4 regions of the Lysinibacillus sp. NPDC059133 genome follow, and region 1 is predicted to be linked to each of the others. Evidence: riboswitches for the same ligand, from Rfam matches in the RefSeq annotation. Region 1 holds a riboswitch; each other region holds the start of a gene.

What was found. A riboswitch is a leader RNA that binds a small molecule or an ion and turns the genes downstream of it on or off. The one in region 1 is predicted to bind S-adenosylmethionine.
Region 2: linked by a shared signal. The riboswitch ahead of ACFXN8_RS09585 (cyclase family protein) and the one ahead of ACFXN8_RS04785 (methionine ABC transporter ATP-binding protein) in region 1 are both predicted to bind S-adenosylmethionine.
Region 3: linked by a shared signal. The riboswitch ahead of metA (homoserine O-acetyltransferase MetA) and the one ahead of ACFXN8_RS04785 (methionine ABC transporter ATP-binding protein) in region 1 are both predicted to bind S-adenosylmethionine.
Region 4: linked by a shared signal. The riboswitch ahead of metK (methionine adenosyltransferase) and the one ahead of ACFXN8_RS04785 (methionine ABC transporter ATP-binding protein) in region 1 are both predicted to bind S-adenosylmethionine.

The regions. Positions count from the first base shown of each region.
Region 1 covers NZ_JBHZDH010000006.1:2,054-4,258, forward strand. Annotated here, with positions in the region: gene ACFXN8_RS04780 (methionine ABC transporter permease) at 1-271, opposite strand, end outside; gene ACFXN8_RS04785 (methionine ABC transporter ATP-binding protein) at 261-1,289, opposite strand; SAM riboswitch class I at 1,741-1,844, opposite strand; gene ACFXN8_RS04790 (thioredoxin family protein) at 1,909-2,205, opposite strand, start outside.
Region 2 covers NZ_JBHZDH010000013.1:68,463-70,667, forward strand. Annotated here, with positions in the region: gene ACFXN8_RS09580 (DedA family protein) at 1-127, shown strand, start outside; gene ACFXN8_RS09585 (cyclase family protein) at 178-915, opposite strand; SAM riboswitch class I at 1,016-1,120, opposite strand; gene ACFXN8_RS09590 (YuzC family spore coat inner layer protein) at 1,267-1,677, opposite strand; gene ACFXN8_RS09595 (SMI1/KNR4 family protein) at 1,835-2,205, shown strand, end outside.
Region 3 covers NZ_JBHZDH010000004.1:140,331-142,535, reverse strand. Annotated here, with positions in the region: gene ACFXN8_RS04010 (TrmB family transcriptional regulator) at 1-411, shown strand, start outside; gene ACFXN8_RS04005 (nucleotide excision repair endonuclease) at 497-868, opposite strand; SAM riboswitch class I at 1,063-1,173, shown strand; gene metA (homoserine O-acetyltransferase MetA) at 1,324-2,205, shown strand, end outside.
Region 4 covers NZ_JBHZDH010000060.1:24,478-26,682, reverse strand. Annotated here, with positions in the region: gene metK (methionine adenosyltransferase) at 1-845, opposite strand, end outside; SAM riboswitch class I at 1,147-1,264, opposite strand; gene pckA (phosphoenolpyruvate carboxykinase (ATP)) at 1,996-2,205, shown strand, end outside.

The DNA of each region.
Region 1 (2,205 bases):
TTGTGCCGAGTAAAAATTTTGTAAATGGAATTAATAAGATAATCAAAACGATAAATGGAATCGAACGGAAAATGTTAACGATTGAACCTGTTAAAAAGTTCACCAGTTTATTGGCCCATAGCTGGTTTGGACTTGATAAAAATAATAAGATCCCAATTACTAATCCAAGTATAAATGTGATAACCGTAGAGATTGTTGTCATGTACAACGTTTCATACGTAGCGTCCCACATTTTTTCCCAGTCGACATTCGGAAAGAGACTAGTTAGCATTGGCAATCACCTCCGTTTGTACTTCGACTGTATGCAAGTAGCTAAGTGCAGCAGCAACATTCGCCTCTGTGCCATCAATTTGCACAATAAGTGTACCGTACGCGCCATTTTTCGTTTGTGAAATATTACCATGAACAATACTTACTTCTACATCAAACTGTTTCACAAGATGTGAAATGATCGGCTGCTCTGTTTTTTCTCCTACAAAGATTAGCTTAACAAGTTGTCCATCAGGGTAATTTACTTTAATTTGTGCCACAGTTTCCTGTGTTTCCTTCGTATCTGTAATTTGAGAAACGAATTTTTTTGTAATGGCCGCTTGTGGAGCTTGGAATACTTGTAACACTTCACCACGCTCTACAATTTCTCCAGCTTCCATAACCGCTACACGATGGCAAATTTTGCGAATAACGTGCATTTCATGTGTGATTAACACAATCGTTAAACCTAATCGTTCATTAATATCGACAAGTAAATCTAGAATAGCATCTGTTGTCTCCGGATCGAGTGCGGATGTTGCCTCATCACATAACAATACCTCTGGATTATTAGCAAGTGCACGAGCGATGCCTACACGTTGCTTTTGTCCACCTGATAATTGTGATGGATATGCGTTAGCGCGCCCTTCTAGGCCAACTAAAGTGATTAATTCTTTCACACGTGCTTCACGTTTTGCCTTTGGAACACCTGCGATTTCTAGTGGAAAAGCGATGTTTTCTTCAACAGTCCTAGACCAAAGCAAATTGAAATGTTGGAAAATCATACTAACCTTTTGTCTAGCATCTCTGAGCTTTTGCCCCTTTATGGATGAAAATTCTTGATTGTTAACCGTCACCGTACCAGATGTAGGCTTTTCTAAACCGTTTAACAAGCGAATCATTGTACTTTTACCAGCGCCACTATAGCCGATAATACCAAAAATTTCACCTTTATTAATAGAAAGGTTGACGTCTTTAACTGCTGTTAATTCGCCATTTGTGGTTTTGTATTTCTTCGTAATATTTTGAAGATTGATCATAGCGAATTCTCCTTTTCTCATATCAATTTTGCCTCGGCATAATTGTGTCCGGAATCGGCTTTGTGCTTAGGCCTGCAGATGTTTTTTGCGCGAAAGCGTAGCGGCAGCAGCACCGATGCAGGTCAGTTAGCCGTTATCGCATGGATGCGATGGTTTTAGGCTAACATCCTATATTGAACTCCTTTCCGATTCCGTGACATCCGCCGGAGGCTTTAGGCCAGCAGGATGTTGGTCACTCAGTCGTGTGTTGTTGCTGTCGCTTCGCTTTCGCACAGTTAAAACCGTGTTGCTGTCGCTTCGCTTTCGCACAGATAAATTGCCACAGGACGTGGTGTTCTTAGACTGAGTTCCTCTATTTCAGCAGGTTTTGGACACCCGCTGAAAGAAATTAAAAAACCCCTTCACTTATAGACAAGTAGAAGGGGTCACGTAACTTATACGCTAAACCGTTCTCTCATCTGTCAAAGATAAATCTTTGGGTGATTTGGCACCTTTTCACTAAGTGATGGTTGCCGGGCTTCATAGGGCACTTCCCTCCGCCGCTCTTTATAAGAGTTCGATATATTTATTGTTTTTTTAATATATTTGTTACTTTACCACGCGATTAATATTCAGTCAATTAATTTTTCAACAATTCGTATAAATATGGTACCGATTGAAAGGCATAAACCTTTTCTGTCACTTCTCCGCCTTCACAGACGAGCAAACATGGTACACTTTCGATTTTATGAGCATAAGCTATTTGCTCTATAAAATTAATATTCGCTTTACCGACCTGTAGCTGTGGCAGCAATTGCTCAACAACCGTCATCATTTTCGATGCAACTGTACACGTTCCACACATTGGCGTATATAAATAAAAGGCAGCCTTTTCACCGGACTGCACAGTCGCGTCCCACTGCTCTTTTGACCATTC
Region 2 (2,205 bases), on a different contig from region 1:
ACTTGGGGAGAACTGGCGTTATGTTGGGGTATATTTATCCCGCTACAGTATTTATCTTATAGTATTGTTCCTAATACTAATGTTAATCGTTTATTTTATTTTCAAAAAAAGGAATTCGCCAAAGTAAAAAAGGTCTGATTCAATACCTACTCAGGATGAACCAGACCTTTTTATCTTTTAAGGTAATATTGCGAATGAACGCACAGGGAATCCAGAGGCTTTCTCAGGCTTTGGTACAATATTGAAAATAGCAGCACCTTTTGGAGGGAGCTTATCCAAATTTGTCATAAGCTCAATTTGGTAAGTATCTTGCTCAAGCACAAAATATTCGCCATCTAGCTTACCATTTTTACGAAAATCTGTTGCTGAATCCGTATCAAAGGTTTCGTGGCCAATAGCACTTACTTTTCGTTCGTTGAATAAAAATTGTAACGCTTCTAATCCCCAGCCAGGAATATGATTATGACCATCCGCATCCTTGTTACTGAAAGCCTCTTTATCTGGCCAACGTTTACTCCAATCCGTACGCAGCGCAACGAAGGTACCTGCTTCGATTTCTTCATATTCAGCTTCAAAGTCAAGAATATCTTGAACACTTAACGTGTAATCGTTATTAATTTCAGCTTCCTTCGATTTATCAATAACGATTAGTGGTAGCACTAGTTCTTTTAGCTCCAATTCCTCTAAATAGCGCGTATCTCGCACAAAATGGATAGGTGGATCGATATGTGTTCCATATTGCCCAGAGAAAGTGAATTGCTGCGCAAAGAAGCCATCATCATGGGAAAATAATGTTTCAAATTTTGCATCATCAAACATAAAGAAGTGGGGCGAATTAGGACCAAATGTATGTGTTAAATCCACCCATTCTTTCGATTTCAATAGTTGAATTGCTTGTAAAAGTTCGTTTGCCATAATATCTTCCTGCTTTCTTTTAATTATTTTTGGATGCAACAATAAAAAAGAGCCCTCCTTGTAGAAAGAGGACTCTTGTGCAAAGCAACTAAAGTAAGTCTTCTCATCTTCAAGGCTAAATTTCGCCAATTGGAATTAGCACCATACCTATAGGCTGGTTGCTGAGACTTCATAGGGCCAATCCCTCCGTCTCTCTTGATAAGAAAATGCGATATAAGAATTTTCAGAAATAATGTTTACAAACACTTTAGCATATTTATTTATAGTTTACAAGTTCAATAGGGATACAAGGTTAAAATTCATAAAGATGTTAAAGGAAAAAAAGAGGGCCCTCTTCAAAGGGCCAACTCTTCACCAATTCAAAATTAATGTAAGCTTACAACAGCTACTATCAGTAAATATTATACGAATTCCATCTGGTGTATAGGTAGTTTCGAATTTTATAGTAATGCCTGTTGACGCAATTAATTTTTCAACTTCCGTTTTATTTGATTGTTGTGCTGCATTCATAAGATCATGCGCAAATTGCTCTGATTCATCAATTTTATCCGTAAGTAATTGTGCTTGCTGCATAATAACCTTGGTCCGTTTCGCGGAAGTCTTCAATTTCTTTGTATTGACGATTGGAAATGGACTTCTATTCGTTGGGGTTGTCGGCATTGCTAGATGGCTAGAAGGGTGTTGAATTGTTGGTTGATTCGCCATTACCCATGCCGGATAATAATTAGGATAGACAAAATACGAATAAGGATTGTAATACAACTAAATTCCTCCTATCCTATAGCTGATACATTATCTTATGTACAACAAAGACTTTCGGTGTTAATGGCTAATGCTTTGAAAAGCCTGAGCGAAAAGGGGCTCAGTTCAATGGCTTAAATCTTGACCAATTTATTCTTCTTCAAAAGGAGTTATTAAGATGGATATTCGTGCATACATAAAAAATGGTTTTGAAGTTTACTATGAACGTTATAATCAGGTGTCTGAAGCAGGATTTTGTAGGTGGATGTGCCCTGACGTACCTGAAGAAATGAAAGTAGTTGATATCGATGCAGAGTGGTCTATGTGGAGAATGATTCCTTCTACTGTAACAGAGGAAGATATTCAAACGTTAGAAAAAGAGTTCGGACTTAATTTTCCCGAATGGTATAAAGCTTTTATTTCAACGTATCATCATTATTTTGGTGTAATACCTGACCAAAGTATTGAAGAACCTTTAAATAACGTAAGGGATATGTTTAATCCATCATTATGCACTTTAGGATATCTTCCATTTACATGGGATACAGA
Region 3 (2,205 bases), on a different contig from region 1:
CAGTCGTTATTAAAAAAAGCGGAGAAAAAAGTACTATTATCAATGTGGGTAGATATGTATGAAGAATTGCGAGAAGATATACATGCGGTCGCTCAGCACATTCCGGTTCATGGTATTACATTGTATGTGGATGAAAATGTTGCAACCATTGACCAGCATCGCGTTACTCAATATACGAGGACAGCTTCCACGCCCCATTGGTTTATTCTGTCTGTAGATGGTCAAGAGATGATTTATGGTCACTCACCGTCAAATCAAGAAACGGCTTTTATTACAAATGATCCTGTTCATATCTATTTATTAGAGGATTATATATGGCATGACGTGCTTGTTAATCGACTGTTAAAGCGCGATGAGATGGAGCTTGAGGAATGGATTACGAAAGAACGTAAAGCATTTTTTGTAGAGTAAAATATTAAAAAGAATCTGCTCGCCATCATGTACATTACAGGATGGCGAGCAGACTCTTATTTTTTGTTAAATAGTATTTTTTATCTTAATAAAAAACTTTATCAACATTGTATTTAGCGCGGAATGAATTGATCGCGTATGTTTCGTAAATTTCACGTTCCATTGGATCTTCCACTTCATACACTTCAATTTTGAAAATTTCATTACGATGATTTTTCATCGGTGACACATTGTCCTCAAAATGCTTCTTAATACGTTGACGAATTTTACGAGCTTTACCGACAAATAATAGTTCGTTCTCTTCATTGTAAAATAAGAAAATACCACCGTTTTCACGTGTGATTTTATGGAAATCAATAAAACCATGGTACGGTGTGATTGGTACATCACCTGGCTTTAAATCTTGTTCGCGTTGGCGAATTACTAAATCTGGTTTTGGAAATTCAATTTTAATCAAACTATTCACGTTCCTCTCTGTTACTAAAGGTATATGTTAACATAATTACAGCTTGTTTACCATAAAATATGTAGACATAGTTTCAAGATTAGTGTTAAACAAATTACATCATGACATGCATGGTTAATAACAAAATATTCTATGTATTATTGATATTCTTAATTGTTCGTGTTACAATTCTTTTTAATTAAATAATCTTATCATGAGAAGTTGAGGGATTTGGCCCGATGACGCTTCAGCAACCTCTAACAAAAGTTAGAAAGGTGCTAATTCCAGCAAAGGATTTGTCCTTTGAGAGATAAGAGTGAACGTGGAAAAATCCTTCTCATTCTATCTCAAATGGAATGAGGGGGATTTTTTAATTTCATCGAAAAAGAAGACTTAATGAGCTTTGAACAGGGCCTGTGCATGGAGACTAAGGCCCAATTGATTTTAACTAGAGAGGGGAATGCAAGATGCCAATTAATATTCCAAAAAACTTACCAGCTGGAGAACATTTACGTGAGGAAAAAATATTCGTTATGGAAGAGGACAGAGCGAAAACTCAACAAATTCGTCCATTAAATATCTTAATTTTTAATTTAATGCCGGAAAAAGAAAAAACAGAGCTGCAATTACTACGTTTATTAGGTAATACACCGTTACAGGTGAATATTACATTTTTAAATACGGCTACACATGAATCGAAAAATGTTAGTAAATCACATTTGCAATTATTTTATACGACGTTTAATCAAATTCGTCATCGTCGCTATGATGGCATGATTATTACGGGTGCACCAGTAGAAAAAATGGCATTTGAAGAAGTGAACTACTGGCAGGAAATTTCAGAAATTATGGATTGGTCCAAAACAAACGTAACATCAGTCTTACATATATGTTGGGGTGCTCAGGCAGCGTTATACCATCATTACGATATCGGTAAAATTGAGCTTCCTGCTAAATGCTCAGGTGTATACTCTCATGTCATTACGGATTTAACGGTGGATTTAGTACGTGGCTTTAGTGATTCATTTACGGCACCACATTCACGTTATACATCCGTATCAATTGATGAAGTACTTAACCATCCTGATTTACGATTACTATCTTATTCAGAAGATGCGGGTGTTTTCATTGTGCAATCTAAGGATAATAAAAACATTATGATTACTGGCCATCTTGAATATGATGCGACAACTTTAGCGGATGAATATAGTCGTGATGTTGCGAAAGGATTAGATATTGAGGTACCCGTGAATTACTTCCCAAATGATGATCCAGGAAATGAACCGATTAATACGTGGCGTGCCCATACACATTTATTATTCTCAAATTGGCTGAACTACTATGTTTAC
Region 4 (2,205 bases), on a different contig from region 1:
GTTGCATCCTTACCAGAGAAAGCACCACCACCATGACGTGCATAGCCACCGTATGTATCAACGATGATTTTGCGTCCAGTTAGACCAGCATCTCCTTTTGGACCACCAATTACGAATCGGCCAGTTGGGTTGATGAAATATTTCGTCTCAGCATCTAATAATTCACTTGGAACAACTGGGGCAATAACGAATTCTTTTAAGTCTGCTTGAATTTGCTCAAGTGTAGCTTCTTCGTCATGCTGTGTAGAAATGACAATCGTATCAACGCGCACTGGTACATTGTTTTCATCATACTCAATTGTTACTTGTGTTTTTCCGTCTGGACGTAAATATGCTAGTTCACCAGATTTACGTACTTCCGTTAAACGACGAGCCAATTTATGCGCTAAACTAATTGGTAATGGCATAAGCTCTGGTGTTTCGTTACATGCATAACCGAACATTAAACCTTGGTCACCTGCGCCAATTGCTTCAATGTCAGCGTCTGTCATAGAGCCTTCACGCGCCTCTAATGCTTGGTCAACACCTTGAGCAATATCAGGTGATTGCTCACCAATAGCAACAAGTACTGCTAGGTTTTCAGCATCAAAGCCATATTTCCCACGTGTATAACCGATTTCTGCTACAGTATCACGAACGATACCTTTAATATCTACATAAGTAGAAGTAGTAATTTCTCCTGCTACTAATACTAAGCCAGTTGTTACTGTTGTTTCACACGCTACACGTGCGTTTGGATCTTCTGCTAAAATAGCATCTAAAATGGCATCCGAGATTTGATCACAAATTTTGTCTGGATGTCCTTCAGTAACACTCTCTGATGTAAACAGTCGACGTTTTGTCATTTGGTTTTCCTCCTATTACTTTAACAAATAATACTTGCGAATTAATACGGTACTCATTACCCATGTCAAGCCCGCTCCTATAGATTGAACTCTTAAGCCGTTGTTGTGGCTGTCGCTACGTTGCACTACGCTTTCGCACAAATAAACAACTGTTGCTTTTAACACGAGATTTCGAAAGATCCGTCATTATAATAAGGAAAGGACTATATACTTACCTTTACATTCGTTTTTAACAATAAAAAAATCCTTTTCTCACGCTTACTTAACATGAGGAAAGGAATAATGACTTCGTAACCTTTCACTCTTATCGTTCAAGGGGTTTCCCCTTGCATCAGGTTGGCACCAGCGCATGTGTGAAATGGTTCATGCAGGTTGCCGGGTTTCATAGGGCCTGACCCTCCACCAGCTCGGGATAAGAGTATCCGTTCAATATCTCATAATACGTAAAAGGTCGAACGTTGTCAAATATTTTTAACCTCTTTCAGCTAATGTCCAAACACCCGATGAAATAGAGGAACTCAGTATAAGAACGCCACGTCCTGTGCGAAAGCGAAGCGTTAGCACTACGCTTTCGCGCAAAAAACAATTGTTGGCCTAAAGCTTCCGGCAGATATCCCGGAATCGGCATAATTGATTGTATTTATATAAAGAAAGTGCGGGATTATAAAGAAACTAATTTGGATTATGCTGTAAATTGAAACAAAATAATCCCTATTCTCCACCTCCCATCATGTGTTAACATATGTGTAACCCTTTACAGCACATTTTGTAGCGAAAGCAAAGCGTCAGCTACAGAACATGTGGTGGATGAATATGATTGTAGCCCCTTTTCAGCCGAAGACAAGCTCCAACTAATAAAAACCAAGCTAAAAACTTCACATCCTGTGCGAACCTCATGTTAGCCAAAAGCTTCTAAACACAATTTTGCTGTGTCGAAAGTGATTGTTTGATCACTTATTATATAGGGTAAAAAGCATTATCAAAACGAATCAATTTACTTTTTGTCGTTTTCTTGAAAAGTAATAAAATCTGAAAAATAATTTCTGAATTAGTATAGATTATTTAAGCAATTGTGTTATACTATTTTTGAAATTAAGAAAATCTCCCTCAAACTCTAGGGAATACTATAAAAAAGGATGGTATTTAATCGATGAATTCAGTAGAAATTGCAAACGAACTGAAGGAATTATTAAGCGGCGGTAACATTAATGTTCAACTTTCAGTACCACAATTAGCTGAAAAGGCTACTTCTCGTGGTGAAGCTATGTTAACAGTAGATGGCGCAGTTCGTGCAGAAACTGGCAAATACACTGGTCGTTCACCTAAAGATAAATATACGGTAGAAGAAGATAGCACAAAG